Regions from separate parts of the Desulfosporosinus sp. BICA1-9 genome, predicted to be linked through region 2. Evidence: riboswitches for the same ligand, from Rfam matches in the RefSeq annotation. Region 2 holds a riboswitch; each other region holds the start of a gene.
The links. Region 2 has a riboswitch for cobalamin ahead of JL57_RS16120 (hypothetical protein). Riboswitches for the same ligand answer to the same signal wherever they lie in the genome.
Positions count from the first base shown of each region.

Region 1: linked by a shared signal. The riboswitch ahead of JL57_RS26480 (X2-like carbohydrate binding domain-containing protein) and the one ahead of JL57_RS16120 (hypothetical protein) in region 2 are both predicted to bind cobalamin.
Region 3: linked by a shared signal. The riboswitch ahead of JL57_RS32025 (bifunctional cobalt-precorrin-7 (C(5))-methyltransferase/cobalt-precorrin-6B (C(15))-methyltransferase) and the one ahead of JL57_RS16120 (hypothetical protein) in region 2 are both predicted to bind cobalamin.
Region 4: linked by a shared signal. The riboswitch ahead of cobT (nicotinate-nucleotide--dimethylbenzimidazole phosphoribosyltransferase) and the one ahead of JL57_RS16120 (hypothetical protein) in region 2 are both predicted to bind cobalamin.

Region 1 covers NZ_JUEE01000213.1:23,164-30,469, forward strand. The annotation lists gene JL57_RS26455 (ABC transporter ATP-binding protein) at 1-384, opposite strand, end outside; gene JL57_RS26460 (ABC transporter ATP-binding protein) at 503-1,330, opposite strand; gene nikC (nickel ABC transporter permease subunit NikC) at 1,314-2,168, opposite strand; gene nikB (nickel ABC transporter permease) at 2,195-3,124, opposite strand; gene JL57_RS26475 (hypothetical protein) at 3,170-3,418, opposite strand; gene JL57_RS26480 (X2-like carbohydrate binding domain-containing protein) at 3,602-3,865, opposite strand; cobalamin riboswitch at 4,025-4,211, opposite strand; gene JL57_RS26485 (hypothetical protein) at 4,207-4,407, opposite strand; cobalamin riboswitch at 4,542-4,730, opposite strand; gene metH (methionine synthase) at 4,802-7,306, opposite strand, start outside.
Region 2 covers NZ_JUEE01000135.1:14,180-21,485, forward strand. The annotation lists gene JL57_RS16105 (DUF4430 domain-containing protein) at 1-430, opposite strand, end outside; gene JL57_RS34640 (X2-like carbohydrate binding domain-containing protein) at 620-4,885, opposite strand; cobalamin riboswitch at 5,041-5,226, opposite strand; gene JL57_RS16120 (hypothetical protein) at 5,231-5,431, opposite strand; cobalamin riboswitch at 5,568-5,757, opposite strand; gene JL57_RS16125 (anaerobic ribonucleoside-triphosphate reductase activating protein) at 5,972-6,646, opposite strand; partial or broken gene JL57_RS16130 (ribonucleoside triphosphate reductase) at 6,643-7,306, opposite strand, start outside.
Region 3 covers NZ_JUEE01000258.1:8,772-16,077, forward strand. The annotation lists gene JL57_RS32010 (cobalt-precorrin 5A hydrolase) at 1-861, opposite strand, end outside; gene cobM (precorrin-4 C(11)-methyltransferase) at 858-1,646, opposite strand; gene cobI (precorrin-2 C(20)-methyltransferase) at 1,627-2,364, opposite strand; gene JL57_RS32025 (bifunctional cobalt-precorrin-7 (C(5))-methyltransferase/cobalt-precorrin-6B (C(15))-methyltransferase) at 2,361-3,590, opposite strand; cobalamin riboswitch at 3,692-3,875, opposite strand; gene rocF (arginase) at 3,969-4,871, opposite strand; gene JL57_RS32035 (Crp/Fnr family transcriptional regulator) at 4,940-5,635, opposite strand; gene JL57_RS32040 (ATP-binding protein) at 5,737-6,453, shown strand; partial or broken gene JL57_RS32045 (Rpn family recombination-promoting nuclease/putative transposase) at 6,550-6,840, opposite strand; gene JL57_RS32050 (RHS repeat-associated core domain-containing protein) at 7,173-7,306, opposite strand, start outside.
Region 4 covers NZ_JUEE01000126.1:2,881-10,186, forward strand. The annotation lists gene JL57_RS14990 (diguanylate cyclase) at 1-1,278, shown strand, start outside; gene JL57_RS14995 (HD domain-containing protein) at 1,370-1,870, opposite strand; gene JL57_RS15000 (putative ABC transporter permease) at 1,886-2,623, opposite strand; gene cobS (adenosylcobinamide-GDP ribazoletransferase) at 2,819-3,553, opposite strand; gene cobU (bifunctional adenosylcobinamide kinase/adenosylcobinamide-phosphate guanylyltransferase) at 3,560-4,207, opposite strand; gene cobT (nicotinate-nucleotide--dimethylbenzimidazole phosphoribosyltransferase) at 4,286-5,362, opposite strand; cobalamin riboswitch at 5,467-5,644, opposite strand; gene JL57_RS15020 (ParM/StbA family protein) at 5,834-6,943, shown strand; gene JL57_RS15025 (hypothetical protein) at 6,940-7,306, shown strand, end outside.

The DNA of each region.
Region 1 (7,306 bases), on a different contig from region 2:
GGCACGCTGCCGTTGCCCTCCGCTCAGTTCATAGGGATAGCGATGAATGTATGAACCATCCAAGCCCACCTTCGTCAGAATCTCCTCAGCTTGCTGCAAATACTGTTTGGCGGGTAACTTTTGATAATTTCGGATGGTCTCGCAGATTGTCGCACCGATGGTGTAATGAGGGTCGAAAATCGACGAGCTGTTTTGAAAAATCATTTGAATATTCCGCCGAATCGGCTGCATTTGATTAAATCTCAAATTGGATATCTCCTGCCCATCAAAGCAGATGCTTCCGCTGGTCGGTGTTTCCAAGCCCGTTACCAGCTTACCCAGTGTGCTTTTGCCACAACCGCTCTCTCCAATCAACCCTAGTGATTGTCCCTTTTCAAGGCTCAAATCCACACCATCCACGGCATAGAGCGGTGTTTTTTTGCCCCAAAATGCTTTCGAGGTATAAAAGCATTTGCTTAATCCGGTAGTTTCTAATAAAATCGTCACGGTACACCTTCACACTCTACAAAATTGCATTCAAAAGCTGTTTGGTATAATCGTGCTGCGCGCAATGGAACACATCCAACACAGTACCCGCCTCCACAATCATACCCTCTTTCATGATATAGATGTCATCTGCAATTTCCGCTACTACACCCAGATCGTGTGTTATGAATAAAACGCCTGTCTGAGTCTCTCTGCTCATGGTGCAAATCTGGTCTAAAATCTGCGCCTGGATAGTCACATCGAGTGCCGTTGTCGGTTCATCCGCGATTAACAACGGGGGGTGCATTGCCATGGCAATCGCAATCATGACCCTTTGGCACATGCCACCACTCAATTGAAAAGGATATTTATTCATTATCCCCTCGGGATCGGGCAAGTGCATACGTCTAAGCAGTTCCACAGACTGTGCCCTTGCTTCACGTCTGGTTATGTTGCGGTGCGCGCGTATTGTTTCTGAGACAAGATCACCGATTGAGAAAAGGGGATCCAACGAGTTTACGGGATCTTGAAAAACAACGCCCACCTGAACACCGCAATAGCTGTGCCGTTGTTTTGCGGATAACCCGCGGACGTCCTGTCCACTTACCAATATCTCACCATCGATAATGCTTCCCTTGCACTCCAGCAAGCCCATAATGGACATGGCCGTAACGGATTTACCGCAACCGCTTTCTCCCACCAGCGCTGTAATTCTGCCACGGCGCACCTCAAAACTAATTCCATTCACCGCCTGAATGACATTCCCAGGCAGCCTAAATTCCACCTTAAGGTTCTTTACGCTTAGGACGACATCTTGTTGCCTACTATTTAAAAGCATTTTCTCAGCTTCATCTCTCCAGCGCATCTTTCAGTCCCTCTCCCAATAGATTGAACGCCATAACCGTCACCATAATTGCCGCACCCGGATAAATCATCAGTTGTGGCTGCGTTTGAATATATTGCCTGCTGTCGCTGAGCATGACGCCCCACTCCGGTGCCGGTGGCTGTGCCCCAAGCCCAATGAACGAGAATCCCGCTATGGCAAGAATAATCGTACCAACCTCCAGCGTTGCCAATACGATAATTGGCGATAGTGCGTTTCTTAAAACATGATGAAACACAATGCGCCGCTTTGAACATCCTGCCGCTTGCGCCGCCAGCACAAAATCCTGTTCCTTGATTTGCAAAACAATGCCGCGAATTAGTCTTGCATACCCGCTCCACCAGACACACGCCATGGCAATAATGAGGTTTTTGACGCTCGCACCGAGTATTCCCGTTACCGCCAATGCGAGAATCGAACTGGGAAAGGCCATGCAAATGTCGGTAAACCGCATAATGGCCGTATCAATTATCCCTCCTGCGTATCCAGCCAATAATCCCAGGGGGATGCTGATGAGCAACATCATGCCCAGCACAATCACAGCATACAGCAACGATGATCGCGTTCCCCAAATAATCCTTGATGCGATGCAGCGGCCAAGATTGTCCGTTCCCAGCCAGTTGGTTTTGCTCGGCGATTGCAACTTGTTTTTCATGTGTATCTCAACCGGATCGGTCGGAGCAATGAAGGGGGCGAGAAGAGCAATCGTACAGATCATTGCCACCAGACAGATTCCCACAATCGCCCTTTTGTCATGCAACAGCTTTTTTAAAAAACGAGGCGGCATTCTTTGCATAGAGCAACAGAATTCCTTCTTCACGGCATCACTCTCCTTTCGACATATAGTCAATTCAATTTAATACGCGGATCAATATACACATAAAGAATGTCGACTAGCAAATTAATGCCCACTATTACGACCGCCATCATCAGCACATATCCCTGAATCGCCGGTAAATCCTTATATCCAATGGAATCGAGCGCATATTTACCTAATCCCTGCCATGAAAATATGGATTCCACAATGAATGATCCTCCCAGCAGCCCCCCAAATGCCATACCCATCTGTGTGATGATGGGCAGTATGGCATTTTTCAGCGCATGCTTGCCGATGACGTAGCGCTCAAGCAAGCCTTTCGCCCGAAGTGCTTTGATATATTCCTTTCCCAGAACATCGAGCATACTGGTTCGAAGCAGGCGGATATACGGTCCTACATGGCCCAATGCCAGCGTAACTGCCGGCAGTATGATTGTATTCGAAGAACTGTTGCCCACTACCGGTATCCATTTGAGACGAGCGCCAAATATATACAGAAGCAGCAACCCCAGCCAAAAAGATGGCATCGATACGCTTAAAAACGAAAAATTCCTTCCCAGTCGATCCAACCAAGATTCGGGATACATCGCAGACAAGATGCCCAGCGGCAACGCGATTAGCAATAGCAGTGCCATGGCACAAAGGGCAAGTTTCAGCGTAGCGGGAAACCGCACTATAAGTTCATCAAGAATCGGCCGTTTGGATTTATACGAAGTTCCAAGATCCCCTTTGAGCACGCTTTTGAGCCAATTTCCATATTGTACGGTGAGCGGTTGATCCAGCCCCAGTTCCGTCCGAATAATTTTTACTGCTTCTTCTGTCTGCTGTCCCCCGTTGTCTCGCGCAATGATCGAAGCCGCATCTCCTGCCGAAAGATGGGTCAGCGTAAATGTAATAATAGAAATTGCGAGTAGAATCAGAATAAGACTGAACGCTCGTTTTATAATAAATCTCAGCAAGGTACAATGCTCCCTCCCATACTTACGCTGCAGATAAATCGCAGCTCATATCTTTTTCTGCTCAAACTGTGAAGAAACCAGTTCCCTGTAGAAGCCTTCCTGCGTAATCAGTTGTTCGTGTCTGCCAATTTGCATGATTTTTCCGTGATCCATCCCAACCAGCCTATCGGCCACCATGATGGTAGACAGTCGGTGAGCCAGCACCAGTATATATGAACCGCTGATGAGCACATCTATGTCACGGTATTTTCCGGCATACCCGCTTTCTATACTCTTATAAAACAGTTGATGCATTGTGAGGATATCTCTTTCCTTGATGGCTCATTATCACTCAACCCTTTTGCTTTGGCTGCTTTCATATAATTAAGGTTCATTATTTCAATAACATTTGTTCGAAGTAATCTAGTATATGTAGCTACATAACCAAGGCTTAAGTAAACGCCAGTAAAAGAATATTTTGAATTTTATTTCCCGCTACTACAAGTCGCTCCCTGCCGTCAGCGTAGTCTCTCCATTGGCTATACTGTTTAAGATGTCGTTTCCGTAAACAGCCATTGTTACAGATATATCGGCCTGCTTAGACGGGTTCTTGTCAAAAACAGCCGTTACAGGCGCTATAGTACTGTTCGAATCTGTTGCCGCATAAGCCGGTTTAGCCAAAGGAATTTGCATAACCAGTATGGAAAGCATCATTACAGCTATCAACAGCCCTAAATAAAACTTTCGAAATTTTCTTTTCATTTCTATTCTTCCCCTTCTCCATACCTCTAACTAAAATATCCCCTCGGTTACTTTGAACATTAAAAAGCCTCTCAACCGATTGGTCAAAAGGCTAAAAATACTGATAATCATATATTGATGCCAGCACTTTTAACACCTCCCCCTATCGCTCGTAGAGTAGTTGGTGTATAAAATACAGGCAGGTCTTCTGACTCTGGATCATCAATGTTTCGCACCTTCCCAGACTAAACCAGTGACCTTAACGAAACATCTCCCCATCACAGCGGCGGGACCGTGCAGGAATTGCACCTGCTTCCTTTTTAAACCGAAGCACACATGCTCCGATACCTGAATTTTCTATATTAGTTCAATTTTACTTTTATAGCCCATTGGTTTTGCCGACGGGATAATTCTTCGAGTTCGTCTTCAATATCTATAAACTTCACTAGCCACTGAATCCTCTGCTCCTTTTCCGAATTATACTTCCCCAAGATTTCTCCTCGCGCATCAAGCAACGCTTGCCTGTGCTTTTCCATCTCCTGATTTTGCTCTCGATGTCTCACCAGTCAGGCCTCCTTCAAGAAAAACAAAAAAACCTCTACAGAATACCTGTAAAGGGATATAGTGACTCCGCTAGCCGGATAAAATACGCTGACTTCCCGACATAAACGACACCTCCCCTATCTTCCGTAGGCTCCTGTGTTGATCCGTAATGAGCAGGTTTCCTGGCTTTAGTTCATCATAGCCCCACGTCTTCCCAGATAAAATCCAGTGACATTTTGTGAGGCAACTCCCTATTACAGTGGCGAGACCGCGTCAGATTTTACTGACTTCCCTTTTAAATTCTTTCCCTTAGAAAAGAATCACTCATTACCTAATATTGAATTGTTTTCATTATAACCTTAACTTTAAATTTTTGTAAGCCCTGTCAGCTCAAAAAATCACACCAAGCATTTTTTATTTATACGCCAAGATTGTAATTAACATCTTCTCAATCTCTTTAAGCTCTTTATTGTTTCGCTTTGCGTAATCATCCACTTGAACCTTATCACTTCTGTGGATATCAAAATATTTTGCATCTTGAGAGCTGAAGTACAGACCGCACACACTAGCAACAGGATCCATCATATAATGTTCTGTTAAAGTTATACCCGTATTACTTTCTCCCTCTAAAAGCTGAAAAAGTTTTGTTTTTTCAGCATGATCCCTAAGACAAGGGTATCCAAAGGCAGGTCTTATTCCCCTAAATGACCCTTTTAATAAAGATTTAAGCTCTAGATTTTCATCTGGAGCGTATCCCCAATAATCCTTTCTTACCTGAAGATGTAATAACCCCGCGAAGGCTTCTGCTAACCTATCAGCAAGAAGTTTTACCATAATTGCTCCGTAGTCATTGCCTTGTTCTTTAAGGTTCTCGGCATATTCCTTAGCACCAACGCCTGCCGTTACAATAAATCCGCCTAAATAATCAGTTTTTCCACTATCCTTAGGGACTATATAATCCGCAAGGCATCTATAGACATTATCCTTGGAAATCGTTTGTTGCCTTAACATATTGAAGGTTGTAACACTTCCATTATGGTACATTTCAAGGTCATCTCCTAAAGAGTTAGCAGGAAAAATACCCAAAACAGCATTTGCTGTAAGTATGTCTTCCCTCTCTAGTAAATCTAACATTTCATTGGCATCATCAAAAAGCTTTTTAGCTTCTTCACTATATTTAGGATCTTCCATAATTTTGGGATACACCATGCCCATACCCCAAGCTACAAAGAAATAAGACCAATCAATATAGTTTCTAATCTCGCTGATGGGGAAATTTTTCAAATGTTTAGTTCCAATTAAGTTTGGAACGCTTATACTTTCCTTATTCCAATCTATTTTAAATTTCTTTTCTCTAGCTTCTTCCAGTGGCACAAGCTTTCTTTCAATTTTCCCGTAGCTTTCTCTTAGATTTTGGTATTCCTCCTCAATTTGGGCTAAATACCTATCTCTTTCATTCTTATCGACCAGCTTTTTAGCAGCTTCTACGGCTTTTGAAGCGTCAACGCTATACACGACTCCCTTTGAATATTTAGGTGCAATCTTTAAGGATGTGTGAGTCTTAGAAGTTGTTGCTCCACCAATCATCAGGGGAATATTAAACCCTTGCCGTTCCATTTCCTCCGCCACATTAGACATCTCATCTAATGAGGGAGTAATAAGTCCACTCAGGGCTATGATATCTGCATTTTCTTTTTTTGCTGTTTGGAGGATTACTTCGCAAGATGCCATTACTCCAAGATCAATAACTTCAAAATTATTGCAAGACAGAATGACTGAAACGATGTTTTTGCCTATATCATGGACATCACCCTTAACCGTTGCAACGACCACTTTTCCTGCACTGCTACTTTCACTACTCTTCTTCTCTGCCTCAATGTATGGTAATAAAAAGCCTACAGCCTTTTTCATAACTCTTGCGCTTTTTACAACCTGCGGGAGAAACATTTTGCCTTCTCCAAATAATTCTCCAACCACCTTCATTCCATCCATCAGCGGTCCTTCAATAACCTTTTCTGCTCTGTCATATTGTCTTCTGACTTCTTCAACGTCTTCTTCTATGAATTCCGCTATGCCTTTTACTAAAGCATGTATTAATCGTTCCTTGCAATCTTTCTCTCTCCAGGCAAGTTTATTCTCAACTTGATCCCCACCAGACGCTTTGTATTTTTCCGCAAACTCTAAAAGTTTTTCGGCAGAATCCGGTGTTTTATTCAAGATCACATCTTCAACCTTTTCCAGGAGCTCCTTATCTATTTCATCATAAATTTGAATCATACTTGGGTTTACAATAGCCATATCAATTCCTGCAGCAATAGCGTGATACAAAAACGCAGAGTGCATAGCTTCCCTTATGGCATTGTTTCCTCTAAAGGAGAAGGATAAATTACTTACCCCACCACTTACCTTGGCATAAGGAAGATTTTCCTTGATCCATTTTACGGTGTTAATAAAATCGACCGCGTAATTGTTGTGCTCTTCAATCCCTGTGGCAATTGCTAAAATATTAGGGTCAAAAATAATATCAGTTGGTGGAAACTTCACCTTATTCACTAATAAATCATAAGCTCTTTTGCAAACTGCAATTCTCTTCTCAAAAGTATCTGCCTGGCCTTGTTCATCAAAAGCCATTACCACAACGCCCGCACCATATCTTTTAATTAACGTCGCTTGCCGAATAAACTCCTCTTCCCCTTCTTTTAGGCTTATAGAATTTACAACTGCTTTACCTTGAATTGCCTTTAAGCCTACTTCTAAAACCTCAAATTTTGATGAATCAATCATCACTGGAACTCTGGAAATATCTGGCTCGCTAGCGAGAAGCTTAAGAAATATATCCATTTCACTTAAGGCATCAAGTAGCCCATCATCAAAGTTTATATCTATAATTTGTGCTCCGTTTTCCACCTGTTCCTTGGC
Region 2 (7,306 bases):
TGTCGAGACCTTTAGCTACTGCAGTAGCACAGTTAATGGCGATAGTTACTGCTTTCTTATCTGAGTTTTCAGGTTTGACAGGAATCGGAACTTGAATTGCCGGTGTTTGCGAGGAAGGATTAGCTTCAATAAGCGTCGTGGATGCCGCGGCGACTTTGGTGGTATTTCCTTGACTTAGGTCGTTCTCGGTTGTTTTGGACACATCTGAGTTAAGGGGTTCAACTTGGGATTTACCGCTATCTGTTGAATAATTTTTGTTGTCTGATCCAAGAGCGGTATCGTTTAATTTGGTTTCTTCAATATTGCTTGATACCTTCGTCACGCTGTCATTAGACGACCCTGATGCAGCGTTCTTATCTGCACCGCAGCCCGTCAAAAGAAGGGCCACTATTAACAGAACCACGGAAAGAAACGATGCTATCTTTTTCAAATTCTATTCCTTCCTTCAAACACTTTTTGTCTATGAGGGTCCGTATGGATCAGAGATTATCTAATCGTTAACAGCCCCTCCCTCTACTGAACAAAATTATCTCTCAGACAAAGCCCCTCGCAATAGAGTGAGCATGAGCATGGTTCAGTCTCCTGCATTAACAGAAGAGGTCTGAACAGTCAGGCTCTACTAGGGGCGAAAATCATATAAGGAATTCTTTCCATCCTTAAATCTTACATAAGATGCTAAGGCAAGCAATGCTTGCTGGGACGCAGTGTTATCCGATTTCCCCATTAAAAGATGTTTAAAACCACCGTCCGTAGAGCTAAATCGAAGCAAGGCACTCAAGAGGGTCTTGTTATTTTTAATAAACAACGAGTTGGTATCAATATCAATCCCTAAAGACGACAATGCAATAATTGTTTGACTAACGCTTTCACTGCTGTCGATGCCCCCGGATTTGAATCCTCCCTCTGAGTCCTGCTGCGCGGCTAAACAAGCTATCGCCTTCTTCACAACCGCCTGCACTTCCGGATGGCTGTCTGTGTAGTAAGGGGCTAAGGCCTGAAGAGCCATCGCCGTAATATCTGGATCACTATCCCCGGCTCCGTCCAGGGAAAATCCGCCATCCGTTAGCTGCTTGTTTAAAATGATTTTTAGCAATTTTTCCGGCGTCCATAGAGCCGTCGACGGTAAATCGTAATCACTGCTGTTCAGGGCAATCAGGGCAAAAATCGGTCCATTGATGCCCTGTGCTTCAACATCAGAATAGTTAGCTATCTCAGCAATCAAGTCCTTACCACCGAAATTGCGAGGATCTCCTTTGGCAGCTCCTACAGCCAAGCTTATTCTGGCCAAGTTAGTCACTTTCCGTGTGACGGAGTTCCAATCTTGGGCAAGGTACTTCTCGTTTTCTGCCAGATAATAAGACAAGCCGTCGTAGCGTTCCAGACGCCCCAGTCCGACAGTGGGCCAATTATAGACCGTGGGATCAAGGATTTCACCCGAAGCCTTTTGAGTGAAGGCGGCTTGGATATAGGCCTTTTCCCAGCCTGCCAAACTTTTGATTGTTTCATTCACCTGCTGGCGTGTTGAAACGCCTACCTGGGACTGGACTGGGTTCGTAACGATCGTTCGCAGCTGGTTTTCTTGATCCGTGCTGATAATCCCTTCTCCTCCAACAATGACCAGGTCGGAGATTGTGTCTTTGTGGACGGTTAGGAAACTTGAAGCGGCTTCCGGTATGGTAGTATCCACCATAATAACCGGGGAAAAAGAATGCGCAGCCAAATTCCCAGCGGTTAAGGCATCAGCAAAATTTAGACCTGTCACTACATACACCCGGTTCGTATTAAGACTTAACCCCTGAGCGATGGCGGTTGCTGTCGAATAATGGTCGCTTCCAGCGTAGCGTACCACTCCCGGTAAACTCTGAGTGATTTCTTCCGGTATGACGTAACTGCCGCCCACCACAATTGTGGAGGTGACTTTTTGCGCAGTCAGAGCCTGAACTGTGGCTGCTGGGAGAACCGTTCTTTCTGTGAAAAGAATAGGAATTCCCTTGTAGGCAGCATAACTGGATACAGCGAGAGCATCGGCATAGCTATTTTCACCACCGTTGGCAATGATCGCCTTCCCTGTCGTACCCAAGGCAGTGGCAATAACAGCAGCCGTGCTATAACTGTCCGGCCCACCGTAGCGCAGCACATTGTCCGCTCCGTAGACTTTTTCCAGCTCAGCTTGAATAGCCTGGGAAATGACGGCTGTACCTCCTATTAAGGTAATTTTTTTCGGTGCTAGCTTCTGTATTTCTTCCAGTGTCGACGGGGTAAGCGTTTCTTTCTCCGTTAACAGGATGGGAGCGTTGAGCTTAAAGGCTAGGGGAACCGCAGCTAGGGCATCGAAAAATGCGTAGGCGTTAACCAATACCACATTGTCTGCTCCGGCTTTCCAGCCCTGTGTTGCTACCGTGTTGGCTGTATGGAACCGGTCAAGACCGGCTAAACGCTTAGGAACACTAGAGCCATCTGCCATTACTGCAAACGTGGAGAAGTGATACGTCGGCACGGACAGGGTCTTGGTGACCGGGTTATAAACGCCACCCAATTTAACCCAATCAGTTTTGACCGTATCCCACCAATAGATGGCCAGTTGTTGGCTCGTGATCCCGCTGGGAAGATCTCCTAACGCGATAGGGAAACTAATGTTAACGGGAGCATTAAACTGAATAGGCTCTTCCTGAACCGTTCCTGAAGGGTTTTTAATGCCAAACTGGCGCTGGTACTTAAGAGGATCGATTACTATGGCACCTGTATCGGCCTTAGGTGGAGTCATCACGTTGCCGATTTCAACTGTGAAGTTAACCGGCGCACTCTGATTACTTAGTGCTCCCGTAGGTATGATTAGTTGAACTCCGTCCACGGTCTTCAGTGCCACCTGTTCAGTAGCCGTCGGACTGACAGAGGGAGTGGTGTCTAGCAGTCTAGCATCGGACTTCTGCTGTGCCGTGGCATTATTCAATCCTGCTAATACTTCTTGGTTACTTAGGCCGGTTGAGCCGGTTGAAGCAGCCGGGGTGGCAGGGCTAGTAACGGTTGTAGTTCCTGTACTGCTGTCACCTACGTCTTTGCCCAGATTGGTTGTATAGCGCCATGCCACTACATCACCATTTTTTAAAGAAATTGAAGCAGCACCTACACTTGGATAAACACCATTTATTGAATACATCCAACCGCTTGTAGCACCATCATCCCCTGCATTTAGCCCATTGATCCCGCTGACATAAAAGGAAGAACCTGATCCGGTAACCGTCACCTGACCCTGACCTAGCTCCCTTATCAGAACGGAATAAGCCGTATCCCCACTTACTAATGACATAGTAGCTGATGAGAGAATAGTTTGTCCGTTCTTTCCGACAACCTCTAAAGTAATATTACTTTGGGCAGGCTGCTGCGTAGAAGACGAAGTAGTATCAGAAATCGTGATCTGCAAAGCCTGAGAATTGCCGGCACTGAAAATGAAATTCAGTGTTGTTGTTCCTGTCGCCTGGTTGGCAAGGTAGTTTTTACCAATGGTTACAGTACTGCCGTCGTTCGCAACCGTATAGTCGCTCCCTGCCGTCAGCGTAGTCTCGCCATTGGTTATACTGTTTAAAGTATTTCCGTTAAGAGTCATTGTTATTGGCACATCGGCTTGATTCGCAGTCTTTTTGTCAAAAACAGCCGTCACTGGCGTGATTGTACTGTCACTTGTTTCTTGAGGACTGCTTTCTTGCAGCCTCTGCCAGACCGATTCATGGGCATTTATATCCCCCAACGCAATCAAGGACTGATACGTTGCCATATCATCGGTTACTCCTGGACTATAGGGAGAGTAAAATGACCCGTCGTCTAACTGAAACCTGAGCAGATCATCCAGCATAGTTTTCCCATTCTTTTTCCAGCCATCCGCTACGGGATCTTCACCGATAGCTACTAAACCCGAAATTACAGTAGCAACACTGTTAGGATTATCGATTCCCCAGGAAGCAAATCCTCCTGTATTCTCTTGTATCCCCTTAAGATAAGCCTTGGCTTTAACAATAGAATCTGTAACACCAGTCAGCGTTTGATGATTGGCCAGAGCCAGCAGGGCCATCCCCGTTTGGTCAGGATCACTGGTGTTGTAATCAGTCGAGTAGAAAAAAGCGCCATCCGAATTTTGATACGTCAATAAATTTAAGACCGCTTTTTCTTGGTCATATTCTGTTTTAGCAGCATCCAGAGCTACCATAGCCCAGATTTGGTCGCCTGAAGTTAGACCATAGGAACCGGGGAAAGCACCTGTACTACTATTCTGCGTCGCCTTTAGTTCAGACAAGAGGTTACGTCCGTTGAGAGTATTGCTCGGATCTCCCCCCTTGGCCAGTGTTCCCAAAATATTTCCATAAAGACTGGTTTGACTGGTGTCCCAACTGGTTTTTTGTGTATTCCCGGCGCCCCAGAGTCCTGCCATATCCCACCAGGTAGTGGCATTACTATAATTTTTGCTTTGATAATAGTTAAGCACTTTTGTTAAAGCCGGTGTAGAGTCAGAAACAGTTATCTGCAAAGCCTGAGGATTGCCTGCACTGAAAATAAAATTCAGAGTGGTTGTTCCTATCGCCTGTTGGGCCAAATATCCTTTACCAATGGTAATACTACTGCCGGTTGTTACTGTATAGTCGTTCCCTACCGTCAGCGGAGTTCCACCATTGGTTATACTGATTAAATTATTACCATTAAGAGTCGTCGTTATTTGCACATCGGCTTGATGAGCAGAATTCTTGTCAAAAACAGCTGTCACAGGCATTATAGTACTGTTCTGATCTAATGCCGCATAAACCGGTTTAGCCAAAGGCATTTGCATAACCAACATGGAAATCGTCATTACAACTATCAGTAGCCATGAATATAATTTTTGAAATTCTCTTTTCATTTCTATTCTTCCCCTCTATATACCTATCTAACATATCCCCTTGGTCACTTTGAACATCAAAAAGCCTCTTAACCGATTGGTCAAGAGGCTAAAAATACTGATAATCATAGATTGATGCCAGCACTTTAACAACTTCCCCTATCGCTCGTAGAGTCGTTGGTGTCTAAAATACAGGCAGGTCTTCTGACTCTGGATCATCAATGTTTCGCACCTTCCCAGACTAAACCAGTGGCCTTTACGAAACATCTCCCCATCACAGCGGCGGGACCGTGCAGGAATTACACCTGCTTCCTTTTTAACCGAAGCACTCATACTCCGATACCTGAATTCCAATGTTATTCGATTTTACTCAATCGTCAATAAGTTCACCCATTGGCTTTGCCGTCGGGATAATTCTTCGAGTTCATCTTCAATATCAATAAACTTCACTAGCCACTGAATCCTCTGCTCCTTTTCCGAATTATACCTCCCCAAGATTTCCCCTCGCGCATCAAGCAACGCTTGCCTGTGCTCTTCCATCTCCTTATTCTTCTCTCGGTCTCTCACCCGTCAGGCCTCCTTCAAGAGAAACAAAAAAAGCCTCTACAGAATACCTGTAAAGGGATATAGTGACTCCGGTTAGCCGGATAATATACGCTGACTTCCCGACATAAACGACACCTCCCCTATCTTCCGTAGGTTCCTGTGTTGATCTGAAATGAGCAGGTTTCCTGGCTTTAGTTCATCATTACCCCACGTCTTCCCAGATAAAATCCAGTGACACTTTGTGAGGCAACTCCCTATGACAGTGGCGAGACCGCGTCAGATTTTAACTGACTTCCCTTTTAAATTCTTTTCCTTAGAAAAAAATCACTCATTACCTAATATTGAATTGTTTTCATTATAACCTTAATTCTAAATTCTTGTAAACCCTTTCAGTACATAAATTTACAATTATTAGCACTGATTGTCAAACTAACTGATGTATTCACTGGGTATTTCTATCCCCTATCTGACATAGTCATATCAAGGATGGGGGTGGGTGAGTGATAATATTGACTCAATTCCTCCTTCGAAAAATAAAAGAACCTCATTTCTTAATCGACTTCAAAACCCTCGAAAAGAGAGAGGCAAATTCTTTTCAGTCCAATGAGTTAATCTCTTCAAATCCTGCTTGTTCCTTGATACTTTTTTCAGATCCGTGCTTCTGCAGCTCTGCACCACATAGTTTGCAGCTATTTCAAAATCTAAAATAATGCTCGGTATATCATCTGCTTCAAGTTCAGGGCAAAGTGTTGTTCTGAACTCATGCTCAAGTCCACTATTTTTAATGATTTCCATACTTTCCCGAATTGACGATAACTCCAACTGGCTTGTCCCTGTAATATGCTCATATTTGCTGAGCGGAGCCTTTAAGTCCATGGCGATAAAATCCAGCAGCTTATCATCAATCAACGCTCTCAAACTATCTGGATTTGTTCCGTTTGTGTCAAGCTTTACGAGCAAACTCATTGCTTTCAATTCTTCGATAAAAACGTGAAGATTCTTTTGCAACGTCGGTTCTCCTCCGCTTACAACCACTGCATCGATCATTCCTTTTCTTTTAGAAAGCCATTCGAAAATTTCTTCAGGCAGAATAGCGTTTGAAGTGTCGTTAGTGTCTAGTAGGCTGACGTTGTGACAATAACCACATCTTAAATTGCAGCCCTGGGTAAAAACCACAGACGCTATCTTCCCTGGATAATCCACAAATGACGTCTTCACAAATCCTGCAATATTCACGCTACCACCTCTGGCATCATGAATTTTTTTCTCTGAGTGTACTCTTCTTTCTTGCCAAGATTATAGTTCTTGACCGGTCTAAGGTATCCTGTCACTCTGGACCACACTTCGGTTTCAGCACCACACTCAGGGCAACTGAAATGTTCCCCGCTGATGTATCCGTGAGAGTCGCAGATACTGAAGGTTGGAGTAATCGAGATATAGGGGATTTTGTGTTTGCTAAATATTTTTTGAATGAGCCGCTTGCAAACCTCAATATCTTCAACCGCTTCGCCGAGATAGAGGTGCTGGACCGTCCCTCCTGTGTAAAGAGACTGCAATTCGTCCTGTAGCTCTAAAACCTCAAAAATATCATCCGTATAACCTACCGGAAGTTGGGTTGAGTTTGAATAATAAGGAACCTCATCGCCAGCAGTAATAATTGAGTCATACCTTTTAGTATCCAACATGGCCAGACGGTAGGAGGTTCCTTCTGCAGGTGTCGCCTCTAAATTGTAGACGTTTCCTGTCTCCTGTTGAAATTTAACCAGCAGCTCCCTCAAATAGTTCATGACACGCACCGAAAACTCGCGACCTTCTTCCGTTTCAATCCCTTTTCCCATGAAATTGAGTAAGGCCTCATTCATGCCGACAATACCAATCGTACTGAAATGATTGTGC
Region 3 (7,306 bases), on a different contig from region 2:
AACGCTATAAATTCCTGAGATGGCCTTCAGGGAGGCTCCGAGCTGTTCTACTGACGTCCTGATTCTCTCTAAAATAACTTCGCTAGAAACCCCGCGACGGCACCCCACCCCAACACTTAAAATGGGTGGGACTAAATACAGGCAATCCACCTTAAGGCTTGAATGTGGAAAAGCATCGATTATAACATTTGCTTGATCTTTTTCCTTTTCGGACAAGAAATGATAATGGGGATCACTTACCCAGGTATGGTGCTCAGATTTCAAAGGATAACTTGCCCAGACATTGAGACGATTTTGTTCTAAGAGCAAGCGGTTGACCGCTGGCAAATGATCGATAGGTTCTACTTTCCAGCCATACCTGCGAGCGTATTCGTCAGGCGCCACCATTCCCCTTACATCCGTAGCTGTCGTAATAACGGGCAATGCTCCAAGTTGTGCAGAGATCTGATGGGCCCAAGCGTTTGCGCCACCTAAATGGCCAGAAAGCAGAGGAATCACGAATTTCCCTGCTTCGTCTAAGACAAGCACAGCAGGATCTCGATCTTTTCCTTCTATTAAAGAGGCAATTTGACGTACAACAATTCCTGTCGCCATGACAAAGATCAACACCGAATACTCTTGCCACAGTCTCGGGACAATATCCCTCAAACGAGTAAAGATCTGCAGTTGCAGCTCATGTTTTTGTGCTTCACCCTGATTCTTAGTTTGACCGAGCACTTTCTCATGAATATAGACTTTTTGAAGGACGGTATTCGGAAGCCCTTCTCCAATACGTTGGATCGTGTCCAACCCTCGGTCCGTTAAAGACACAAGCGCAATTTTCGTTTTTACATCCACGTCTTGGCCTACATTTATGTTCACTTTTCTGTCCCTTGCCTATATTCGTGCGTAAAGGTCGGGTCATAGAGTTTGGAACGGGCGTACCCCTTGGCCGGATCTAAGAAGTCCCCGACAAGAATTTGAGCCTGTTTACGAATTCCTGCATCTTTAACTTTTTCCACGATGGTTTCTAAGGTTCCCAGCAGAACCTCTTCATCCGGCCAACTTGCTTTTGCGACCACAGCAATAGGGGTGGAGGCCGGATAACCACCCTCCAATAAGGCTTGGACGACGGATCCCATATCCTGAACACTTAAGAAAATCGCCATACTGGCTTGATGTTGCGCTAATTTGGCAAGTGCTTCACGTTCTGGAACGGGAGTGCGTCCGGCTAAGCGGGTGAGTATCAAGGTCTGGCTAATTTCCGGCAGTGTAAATTCCCGTTTAACTGCTGCGGCTGCTGCAAACACCGAACTGACCCCCGGAATAACAGAATACGGTATTTCCTGTTTATCTAAATGTTCAAATTGTTCCTTTATAGCTCCATACATACTGGGATCTCCTGTATGGAGTCGGACGATGGTTTCTCCGCTTTGGGTTCCCTTGAACATTAGAGCGACCACTTCTTCCAGTGTAAGGTGGGCGCTATCATGAAACGGGGTACCGGGACGACAAATGCCAAGTAATTCCGGGTTAACTAAAGACCCGGCATAAATCACGCGATCCGCTCTTTCCAGCGCCCGAGAGCCTTTGATCGTGATCAGCTCAGGATCCCCTGGACCAGCACCGACGAAGATAACTTTACCCTTAGTTCTTTTCTGGCTCACTGTTTCCCCTCCCCAATAAGTCTTTTTTCACGAGTAACAAACTAAGATAATCGATTTTGTCGGCAGTGAAATCCTCTGGTTTAGGTTCCCAGCGGATTTTCTCTCCGGATTGTCCAAGGCGAGTTAACAAGACCGCTTTTCTCTCGCGCTCTTTCAGAAGCGTTAAAATCTCAGGAAGCCTGCGGGAGACTTTCATTAAGACTAAATTGGGGAAATTAAGAAATTCTCCAACATCTTCGGTACTTGGCAAGATTAGAAGAGGCTCATCCCCAGTAGCAAGAGGCAAGTTAATCTTGGCTGCCGCCGCGGACATAGCCGTAATGCCTGGCACTGTGATAACACATTCCTGTGGTAATTCCTCCTGAAGGATGTTAAGTAGGTAGCTGTAAGTACTATAAAGGGAAGGATCTCCCAGCGTGATAAAGGCAACGGATTTACCCTGTTTCAGTTCAACTAGGAGGGTTTGTGCTCCATCTTGCCAAGCCTTTGTTAAAACCTGCTGATCCGAAGTCATAGGCATTTCGAGTTCGACAAGTCGGACATTAGTTGGACAATGAATTTTGGCAATATCCCAGGCCACACTTTCTCGATCGAGCTTGGATTTGGGGATAGCTACCAAATCCACTGATTGTAGGACATCAACGGCTTGCAAAGTCAAGAGCCGAGGATCACCGGGACCGACCCCGACTCCATAGAATTTTCCCCAGGTTGTATTCATGATGCTTCCCCTTTTCGTGCTGAAATTATAAAGATTGGATTCAAAGCTTGGGCCATATGCAGAGTTTGTACTGCTTTCCATCGGACTGCTTGAATAGAGACGGTATCGATATCCTGATAGTTAAAGTCTGTAAGCAGTTTCAATCCTTGAGCCACTGTTTCGATGGTCACTGCTGTGATCACGATTCTTCCCCCTTCAACAAGGGGAACCGTATTTAAGATTTCTGATAAACGTCCATTACTGCCACCAATAATACAGACATCGACTGGGGGAAGTTCCCCGAAAACATCTGGCGCAGCACCAGGAATCAGACGAAGATTTGAAACTCCAAACTTGAGTTGATTAGCAAGAATAAGTGCTTGAGCCTCTGAATTATGCTCAATTGCGTATACTACACCTTCAGAAGCGAGGCCGGCTGCTTCGATACTAATACTCCCCGTACCCGCTCCAATATCCACGACCTGATCATATTTCGAAATTTGGGCTTTGGCGAGTACTTGAACCCGAATTTCCGCCTTGGTCATGGGAACCTTTCCGCGCAGAAACTCTTCGTCTGGAATTCCAAGCCTGCAACCTACACCCTGTTTAGGGGAGTGCTGAGAATCTTGAATAGTATTTGGATAGAGGATAACGATAGCATTCTTTAACATGGTTTTTTCCTGAGCCAAATGCTCTGCGTCCATTGTTGACCAAAATTCCTCTGGATAAGCAAGGGCATTACCGACTGAAATAAGAGGGTTATTGCCACGCTCCATATAGAGTTGCGCGATTTTCTGAGGCGTATTTTCTCCACCGGTTAGAACCGCTGTGGGACGAGTAATTACCTGAGGAAGTACAGACAATTCTCGACCATGAACACTTGCAAAGATGGCCTCTTGCCAAGGAAGCCCGGCTCTTGCAAAAGCGAATTGAAGAGAACTGATCCCAGGATAGACGTCGATTATTTCCTCCGGAAACTCCTTCTTAAGTCTAGGTAAAAAACTGAAAAACCCTGGGTCGCCTGAGACGAGAACTCCAACAACGTTCTCTTCTAGAAGTGCGCTTCTGATCACTTCTATACTGCTAGCTAGGTCACCGGATAGGGAGTACTGGCGCCCTGTGAAATCAGGAAAGAGTTTTAGAGCCCTAGACCCTCCGATTAGAATTTCGCAGTTCTTTACAAGTTCAGTAATTGCAGGGGGCAACCATTCCGGCCTTCCAGGGCCGATACCGATTACTTGTAACATGAAAAACCTTCTTCCCTTGTGTTGTGGGTAATAAAAAAACGAGCCTGAGCGGCTCGTATGGTTTACCCTAAATAAACACACACATCTCCTATCGCTCGTAGGTTTGTGATGCTACTTAAGGCAGGTTTCCTGGCTTCAGATCATCATTCTCATCTCTGTCCCAGCATTTGAGCGTAGGATTTCGAAGAGAACTCCTTGTTTACAGTGGCGGGACCGCGTCGGACTTTCACCGACTTCCCCTTTTAGATCCTTTATTACAAAGGAACCTTAAGCATAACGCTATTAAATTTATGAATAGTCCAATCGACTGATAATGAGATATTCTATAAGTATATACTAAATTCCTCTTTTTCAAAATACCTTCTTAAAAAATAGTGTTCACCCAAGTATTCTTTTTCCGATCATTGAACAAATAAGCGAGACAGCTAATTTGCCTGTTTGATTCATATGATCAAGAATAGGATTTAATTCAACGACTTCTAAAGAACGCAATTTCTTACTATTAGAGATCATTTCCGCTGCTAGATGAGCTTCTCTAAATGTAAGACCTCCGTTTACAGGAGTTCCTACCCCAGGAGCTTCATTAGGATTCATGACATCCAAGTCAAAACTAACATGAAAGCCTTCAGTATCTGCGGCTACGATTTCTAAAGCTCTAACCATAACCTCTTTCATCCCATACTCGTCAATATCAGACATTGTAAATACTGTAATACCCGATTCTTTGATTAATATAGCTTCCTCATTATCAATATCCCTTGCGCCTATTAAGACAACTTTTTTCGGGTTTACGTAGTTAACATCCTTAGGTTTAAATCCCGTCATTTCCAATGCCCCAAAACCTGCTGATGCAGCTAAGGACATTCCATGCAAGTTACCTGACAACGTAGTTTCTCTGGTATTGAAATCCCCATGGGCATCTATCCAAAGCACACCAATATTCTCTAATACACTCTGAGTGCCCAGAATACTCCCAACTGCAATACTATGATCGCCACCGAGAATTATCGGCAAATTCCCTTCTAAAAGACTCTTCCTGACTAAGGAAGCTAAGCTTTTGTTAACATAGCCTATTTCTTCTTCGTTCTTGAAACTCTCATCTACAAAATCATCATAGCTTTCAGGAATAGGCACATCAATGTTGCCGATATCCTTATAACCTATGTTAAGGTTAGTTATGGCTTTTTTCAAGCCGCCGTATCTTATGGCACTTGGGCCCATATCAACGCCTCTTCTATTTGCTCCCAAATCAATTGGAACACCTATCACATCAACATTCACAATTGTATCTCCTTCATATTGTTTAATGCATTACAATATATTTTGATACAAATGAGATTTATTATCCACTATAAATCACTCATATACTTTAAGGCTTCTAAATCTAAAATTTCGAATTCAGTCAAATGAAAATCAATAACTCCTTCATCCTTCATTTTACGCATTTCTCTGGACATGGATGGACGAGACACATTTAGAAAATCCGAGAGTTCATTTCGATTTAAGGGCAGAATTATGTTTTTGTCGCCTGTCTTTTTATATTGCTCCAATAAATATGTGCAGATTTTCCCGCGCATACTTTTGATCGTCAGATATTCAACCTTCTTGTTCAACATCATGGCTCTTTCGGAAATTATCTTTAAAAAGTTCTGGATCAGAATTCTGTGCCATGAACACATCTTGTCACACTCGCCAACAATTTTTCCTCTCGGTAGGAAAAGAACCTCACAAGCTTCATGGGCCTGAACAGTTGCTGGCCAGATCATTTGGCTGGAAAAGGCGACTAACTCACCAAAAATATCCCCTTGCTTTAAAAGTGTCATAACAATCCTGTTTCCTGCGGCATTTTCTTTACTGACCGTCGCTGTACCCTTGAGAACTATTCCAACGCTTTCATAGGGATCTCCGCCCGTCACAATATAATCACTTCTTTTATAGCTGCAAACTTTAGGCTTCAAACAATTTAACATAGCTAAAATGGCATCTCTTTCAATTCCTTGAAAAAGGCTTACTTGCGAAACTTTATCCAAGTATTTTTCAAACATCACACACCCCTACTCATTTTTGTATCCTCAGATACCGATTTAATTCTTTCATTGTAATATAATGAACCTGTAAAAACAATCATTCGAAAGGGGTTATGACAATGTTAAGAAATATTATAAAAATAGATGAAGAAAAGTGTAACGGTTGCGGCCTTTGTGTCACTGCTTGTCATGAAGGTGCTTTACAACTGATTGACGGTAAAGCCCGGCTTGTTTCTGAAAGCTATTGTGACGGTCTTGGTGACTGTCTACCTGAGTGCCCGACTGGAGCTATCGTGCTTGAAGAGAGAGAAACTGTCGTCTATGACGAAGAAGCTGTCAAAAAGCATATGGAGAAAAACAAGCCACAGCTTGTAGCCTCCCTTCCCTGTGGTTGCCCCGGTACCCAAGCAAAAGTGCTGGACAAAAGACAACTTGAAGACATACCAGTTCATTCTGCTGAAAACTCACACTCCCGACTTGGACAGTGGCCCTGCCAGTTGAAATTAATACCAGTAACTGCACCTTACCTCAATAACGCACATTTGCTGATTGCCGCTGACTGCACTGCCTTCGCCTACCCCAATATTCACGAAAAGTTTATGCGCAATAAGATCACCCTGATTGCCTGCCCCAAACTGGATGATACCGATTATTCTGAGAAACTGACAGCGATTTTAAAACAACATGAAATAAAAAGCGTCTCGGTCTTAAGAATGGAAGTACCCTGCTGTGGCGGTTTAGTTCAAGCTGTAAAGAAGGCCTTGTCGAGCAGCGGAAAAATGATACCATGGAATGTCGTCACAATATCAACAGACGGACGAATTATCGAAGATTAATCAGACTAAAGATAATCGAGGGAAAACAGAGGGACAGGTGCGTTGTTTCGGAAACAACGCACCTGTCCCCTCGTTTTTTCCCCGCGTTATTTTACTCTAATTCTTCAGTAATCTAATATCTTCTTCGGATAAACCTGTTGCTTTAGCAATCTTTGAGATCTCGACTCCAAGGTCTATCAGGTTCCTAGCAACTTCTGCTTTACCCTCTTCTTTACCTATTGCTTTACCTTCTGCTAATCCCCGCTCAATCCCTTCCTTCAATCTGAGTTCCGCTTCCCTTACAGCCGCCTTTTCATCTAATACTGCCTTGCGTCTCGAATAGTACTCTTCTCTCACACGTGGATCATCACTTGATTTCTCCCATGCCGCTATAGCTTGGTGTAAAACAAGTATACCGATTGCAGCCGCTGCAGCTATAGCCGTTAGCGGTGCCGTGGTTCCAAACGAAGCACATGTTACTACCACTGCTACGACTACGATCCAACTGCTGCAACAACCTTCAGTGCCGCGTTGATAGAATTCCAGCTCGGCCAATTATCACTCTCATCAGCCATATAAAAGGATTATTCATGCAGTATGCAAATACGTTATGACTTAAAAGTTTGCCAACTTCACCAGCTGCAACATTCCCCTCCAACATATCTCCTATCTAGAGAACCAGTTGTAGTATATGAGTATGCTGCGCCTGCAATTGCTCCTATTACTCCACCAATAATCCACTAAGCAACATTGCCATTTGGATCAGACATGTTTACAGGATTATTCATGCAATACGCAAACACATTATGAGTTAATAGCTGTCCTACTTTTCCGCCCTCAGCATCCGCATTAATAAACCTTCCCCACTCGGGAC
Region 4 (7,306 bases), on a different contig from region 2:
GAGATTGATGATGATGGCGACGAGCGGGACCCATCGAATTCCGAGGAAACGCATTGTTTCAATGCTTGGCGGACAACTCTCAGGGACTTCAAGGTTCGGCGAATCTTTTGCATTCCTCTCCTTCATTTTGGCCAATTATTAGGTGTTTTATTACTTTTCAGTGATCATCCCGCTTCCTTTGACGAGGGAAGCGTCTACTGGTTAGAACAGTTGATGCCGCTACTATCCTCCAGTGTTTATGAACAACAATTGCGTATGGCCGCTGTTGATCGGGAACAAGCCTTATCATTGCTGCTCAGGGGAACTGAAATTTTGGTCAAGGCCGTGTCTGAAGAGCAGTTACTTGCTGAAGCCGGAGAAATGGCCATGGAGATTCTTTATTTAGAGGCAGGGTTCTTTCATATGGAAACCGATGGGGAATGGAAAATACATTCTCCCTTTGGCCGACTTAAACAGTCTGAGGATGTTTGGCAAGAATGGATCCAAAAAGATAAAAGAACCCATTTTCCGCTTGGATACATACCGAATGAGGCACCTACCCTGCGAATACTTGAAGAAGACGAACATAATAAGATTCCATATCCTGTGGAAATAATCCTTATTCAGCCTATTAAAACCTATCGTGGAGTCGTTGGGGAACTTTGGCTATTTGATTCTAGGACACGAGACATTGCACATACCCAAGAGATCCTGTACGCATTTGTACGGATGTTAAGCATGGCATTAGAGGCTATTCGGCAAAGAAAGGAACTTGAGCGTCTGGCGACGACGGACCGCCTAACTGGAATCATGAATCGCCAAGGGTTTGAGCAAAGGATCCTAGGAGAAATGGCGGGAACACTCAGACGTGGTTCAACGTTCCTTTTTCTGCTTCTTGATTTAGACGGATTTAAGAATTTAAATGATACAAAAGGTCACCCCATGGGTGATATGGCCTTAAGCCATGTAGCACATAATCTCCAGAAGTCCGTTCGACAAGAAGATATTGTCGCTCGCACAGGTGGAGATGAGTTTGCGGTCATTTTAACGGATCTTAAGTTAAGCCAAGATGCAATGAATATCATGCAGCGCTTAAAGAGTAACTTGGATTTAGAAAGCTATGGTTTGGGTATAAGCATAGGAGTTGCAGAATTTCCTACAGAATCTACGGACTATGAATCTCTTTATAAGCTTTCAGATCATCGGCTTTATCTTGGCAAGCAAAATGGTAAGGGGCATATTGTGACAGAAAATGCATTTAAAAAAATAACTGATGATAAAAAAGTATCTAAAACTTAAAGAAAAGAGCTTTTCACTCCGAATTTAGCGGTGAAAGGCTCTTTTCTTTGGGATGAACAGGCTAAAGTTAATAGTATAACGTTCGATTTATTTATGACTTGTGTTTAATAAGGCGAAGAGACGTGTATCGTTCAGAAGGCGGAAGATCACGTTTGAACTTTAAGCGAAATTCCTGGATCGAGGCCATCTTATCGGCAACCATGACCAGAAAAGCCTCTCGGGTTTTAGGTAAGCGCGGGGTAAGTGGCCACATATGACTCAAAATAATGTCTTTTTCCTTCTCACTGAGCTGAAAGCATCGTTCCGCGTTCTGGCAGGCAATGCGAGGGTGGCGAAAACCATGCCACCGGGATCGGTCTGGTCTTGGCTCATGCCAGTCGTACAGGAAAAAGTCATGGAGTAGGGCGCCGCGAGTAATAGCATGTGTGTCCAATTTGAGCTTGCTTTCAAGGCGTAGTGACCAGTTATAGGCTATCTGCGCAACACGAAGAGAGTGCTCTAAGGTAGTAAAAGGACGATGATGGGTAAAACGTGCCAATTGTTGATACTCTTCGTGGTTCAGAATGTCCTCGACGTGCTCTGATAAATCCAAAATTGGTTCACCTTCCTAGTCAAGTGAGTGGGGGTCGTTTTCTCTACTTGGGTTGGAGAATTTCTGCCGTTGAAGGCTTAAAAAGTGTTCGAGAGCTTCCTGCTTAGCATATAGCAAAGCCATCTTTTCGCTTAAAGTATGGCGCATTTTCGGATAAGCATGAAGAAATCTTTGATACGGAGAGCAAGCTGAGTGAAATAGCGTGAGTTCCAGACGTTCATATTGCTCCTGAAACATCGAGACAAAGTGTTCAAGACGACGTAGTAAGAGGATGGATCGGATAATATCCCAAATAACATAGGCTGTCAAGATAATAGCTAAGATAGAACGGCCAGTTGGTGTAATGCGCAACATTTGAATTTGAACGGCTGGGTGTATGACGAGATGAAATGCCAGCCCTAAAATCCCCCAAAGAAGGGAGAACTGGAGAGCGATGCGCCCATGAAGATTAAACGGGGTTGTATGATAATCCCAAAGCTGCAGGCGAAAGAAGCGCTCGAAAAACCATCCTGCGACATATTCCAGCAAGGTGCTCAAAAACACAAAACTAAGAAACTGCCATTCCCAAGCGAGTTGAGATAACAGTCCAGAGGACCAGATCACCAAAGTGGTAAAGAAGCCATAGATCGGGAGGAACGGGCCAACTAAAAATCCGGGATTGACAACCCGACCTTGTGTTATTGTACGGTAGATTGTTTCCATTACCCAGCCGGCAAATGCATAAAATGAAAATAAGAGGATAAAGTCTGTCATGGTTCTCCCTCTCTAGCGATACTAAAAAATTAGCAGTGCCTATTATCTCTAGTGTACTCTAAAAATTCCTTATTGTACATTTATGGACTAATATTAAAACTATATTTAAAACTATATTTAAAACTATATTTAAAACGGAAGGGTATTGATAGTTCATTACCCTTCCGCTTTAAAATATATTGAAGCTCACTCTGCCTACTTTATAAAAGGAAAAGCGATAACTAAACAGATAACTTCCGAAAGTTCGATAAAAGCCCCGTAGAGATCACCTGTCAGCCCTCCTAGTAAGGAGGAAATTCTAGAAGCCATTAAAAATATGACTAAGGCGCTAACTCCAAAGGCGATCGGCCCAGCAAAGCCGAGCAGGTAATAGGAAATTCCGCAGACCACCACTCCGCTGAGTAGGAATGGAATCCACTGGGTTGCTTCGTGAAACCCTTTGCCTAGCCCCTGGGAGCGGGCATAGGGAAATCCGATCATCCCAATCTGAAAGACCCAGCGAGAGAGCATCGGCATGACGATGAGGATCGGTAACATCGGAACGGTCAGGTTGGCCAGGAAGGTGAATTTCAAGAGCAACAAGCCCACGAGAGCCATTGAGGCATGGGCTCCAACTCGACTGTCTTTCATGATATCTAAGATTTTTTCCGGGCTACGAGCGGATAATAAACCATCCATACTATCCATGAATCCGTCAAGATGGATTCCTCCGGTGAGCACTAACTCTGCAACCAAGATGAGAGCCCCGAGGACTAAAGGAGGATAATAGGGCAACAAGACTTTCGCCAGCAGCCAGAGGATAAGACCTAAGACTAGTCCTACGAAGGGATAATATTTATAACTGCGCAGGAATTCTTCTGAAGAAACATTCTTAGGGATCGGTAAAGGAATTCGAGTAAAAAAGGTAAAGGCTATGAGGAATCCGCGCATCTCAGATCACTCCTTGTGCAGGGAAGCAAGGAGCTGCCCGCCAGAGTGTTTAAGTTCCAAGGGGTAACCTGCCACGACCAGATAGACATGATCTGCACAGCGGGCAAGTATTTGATTGCTGCGTCCAGCTAAATCACGGTATGCCCGAGCCAAAGGATTCTCAGGGACAATGCCCTGGCCGACTTCGTTGGTGACAAAGAGGACTTGAGGTTTGATCTCTTGGGCAAGTAAGGCAACCTCTTGAACAGTAGCTAGGATTGTTGGTTCGATGTCGGGGAACATCTTATCTCGTTTGGTTGAGTCTAGTACGAAGTTATCTTCTTCATGACCAGAAAGGGTAACTCGTTCAGCTTGTCTAGTTTGTTCGGCTAAGAGAAGATTAGTAAGCCAGAGTGTGACACAATCAAGTAGAATGACTCCGTCATCGTCTTTGAGTTGACAAAGAGTCTCTCGAATGTTCAGCGGTTCCTCAATGAGCTGCCAAGTGGCCGGGCGTTGGTTTTGATGTTTTTTAACGCGGTGGGCCATTTCTTCGTCCCAGATTTGGGCGGTGGCAATGTATGTGACCGGAAGCTTTGCCGAAGCGGCCAGAAGTTCTGCAAAACTACTCTTTCCGCTCCGTGCACCGCCTGTAATCAGTGTAAATTGAGACATAACATTCACCGCTCCTCTGTTATAGTGCTAGATTAAGCTAGACTAGGCTCTGTTTATCTATGCAAGATATCCTTGTGTCTAATTCGCTTCGCTGACTCCAGCATCTCCGAAAGTTGCCATTTCCTTAAGAATATGAAGTGCAGCTTCGACTAAGTGAAAGGTTAGGACCGCTCCCGTTCCTTCTCCCAGTCTCATATTTAGGTTAATTAGTGGATCAAGGCCTAGGCTTGCTAAGGCCTTACGGTGACCAGGTTCGACTGAACCGTGGGAGGGAATCATGAAGGCTGTGCATTTCGGGGCGATTTTCGCGGCAACAAGTGCTCCAGCCGTTGAGATAAACCCGTCAATGACAATCGGAACACGGCTAGCTGCCGCTTGAAGGATTGAACCAGCAATCGCAGCAATTTCTAAGCCGCCAACTTTGCTTAGAACATCTAAAGCGTCGTCTGCATTAGGTTGATTGACGTCAAAGGCCGTTTGAATGGCTTGGCGTTTCTTAATTAAGCCGGCATCATCAATCCCAGTTCCTCGTCCAACAACATCCTCAAGGGGGGAATTGGTAAAGAGGGCAACGATTGCGGAGCTAGGGGTAGTATTGCCAATTCCCAGGTCACCTGTAGCAAAGAGGTTATATCCTGCGCGGATCTTTTCCGCGGCAACTTCAGCACCGACCAGTAGAGCTTGAAGTGCTTCGTGACGGGTCATTGCTGGGCCCTTGGCCATGTTCTGGGTTCCATTAGCAACCCGTTTGTGAATAAGGTTTCCTTCTAAGGGGAAGGCAACACCGACATCTGTACAAAAAACCTCGGCATTAGCTTGGCGAGCCAGTACATTGATGGCTGCGCCACCATTTATGATATTATACACCATTTGAGGGGTAACTTCTTGGGGAAAGGCACTGACTCCTTCAGCTGCGATGCCATGATCTCCAGCCATCAAGAGGACTGCTTTCTTATTGATTTGAGGATTAGAGGTTCGTTGGATACCTCCAAGTTGCTTGGCTATCTGTTCTAATTGACCAAGGCTGCCTTGTGGTTTGGTCAGGATATCCAAGCGTGCTTGGACCTTAGCCATAGAATCCTCGTCAAGTTCTGAGATGTTCGCAGTTAGAGCTTCGAGTTGGGCATAGAGTTGTGCTTCTGACAAATTGTTCATTAAAACTCCTCCTTAATATAGTTGTTGAAAAATAGAAAATCCCGACCACAAATAAATCTGTGGTCGGGACTTTACCGTCATCACCGCCGCTTTCCACGATGTGGAAAGACTTAAACATTTTAGGCAGGTCTCCTGGCTATCGAATCATCGCTTTAATTTGTTACCTTCCCAGCAAAGTGCCAGTGGTCTACAAAGCTCATCGAATACAGTGGTGGGTCCGCGTCGGTTTTGAACCGAACTTCCCTATTCTCCCCAAAGGGCACCTAAAATCGAGCAATTTTTTCTTTTAGCATACCACAACCCTTTTCTAATCTCAAGTCTAGAGTTGGTTACTATTTTAATATTTAGAAGAATATTAATAACCCATTTTTACAAGCGTGTTAGCTTCGTATATAATAATAGATATAGCAGTAGAAGTTGTTGTGTGTTATTAGTTTGTCCATAATTGATTGTAATCGAGGAGGAACACGTGTGTTAGATAGTGATATTCTCGTGGCTGGAGCAGATCCGGGATTTGGAGCGATTAAACTGGATACTGGAGATGCAAAAGTATTATTTCCAGCTGTAATTTGTAAAGGGAATGAGCGGATTTTCTCAACCTTAGGTAATTCCCTGATTAGTAAAGGATCTGACTTAGAAACTCAGATTTCTACCTTGGATGTCATGGTTAAGAATAATTCGACGGGTGTGGAACGGCATTACTTCATGGGAAGTTTGGCGGAAAGCTTGAATCCAAACGAAGCTCATTATTGCTGGGATGAAGACAAATCTTCGGATGAAGAAGCAACAGCGTTACTGGTAGTGGCTTTAGCCCTAGCCCAAAAAACTCCTAAAGCGAATGTTTATCTTGGAACTGGCGTGCCCGTTAAGTATTATGCTAGTTTAAAGGACAAGTATGAAGCTGAATTAAAGGGGTCTTTTTCGGTAACCTTTCATTCAGGTCCCATGAAAGGGTTGACACGGCAACTGAACATCTTGCGTTCTCGAGTGCTTCCCCAAAGTTATGGAGTCTTTATTAAGGAAACGCTTAATGAATATGGGATGCCGACGAGCGCCAAGCTATTTAGCGGGTATGTGGTGGTCATCGATCCAGGTTTTCGCACGACAGATATTGCCACTTTTTATGATGGCGTAATGCTTGATCCACCCAATTCTTTTAGTATTGAAAAGGGCTTAAAGTGGGCGTATATTGGAGTGGCCGATAAACTGAAGGAATTGACCGCAAATCACGAAAACCCAATTGAGACGGATGATAAGGAATTAGATAAAATTTTCCGAGTGAACGGGGGATTGTATCCTTGGAATAACGGCTCGATTAATCTTAATCCGATCATGAAGAACATGCTTGCTCAGTTAGGAACTGATATCTCCCGGGAAGTGAAAAAGGCCTTAAAACCTATGCTTGGTAAACTGCATACCGTCTTAGTTGCTGGAAAGGTCGGAGAAATGGTCTATGAGCATATCCAATTAGAAAATAAGCTTCTGATTGACGATCCACAATTTGGTAATGCCACAGGATTTCGGATTATGGCTACGACACTGGTGAATAATATAACGAAGAAATCGAACCCACCAGTATGATTAATGCTCAGCCTGCCTTTATTCCGCTGTTTTTTGATGAAGCTGAGACGGACCTCTGGTTAGCTATACAGCAGATTGAACCAGAGGAGCGAAGTTCCTTTATTAAAGCGATTTTGAGACAAGTACTATTAGGAAACTGCGTAGAAGAGCTATTAGTGAAGGAAAATCAAAACTCTGCAAGCAATTTACCCGAAGATGAGGAAACTTCTAAGGTGAATGATCAGGAAATTCAGGCGGATTCGCCGGACGATGAGCTTGAAAGAACGGAAACGTTTTCATTAGAGGCTTTATTTGAGGTCAAGGTACCTGACCAAGACACTGAGCAGATCGGTGAATTTGATTTGGAATCCTTAAGAGAGGAGA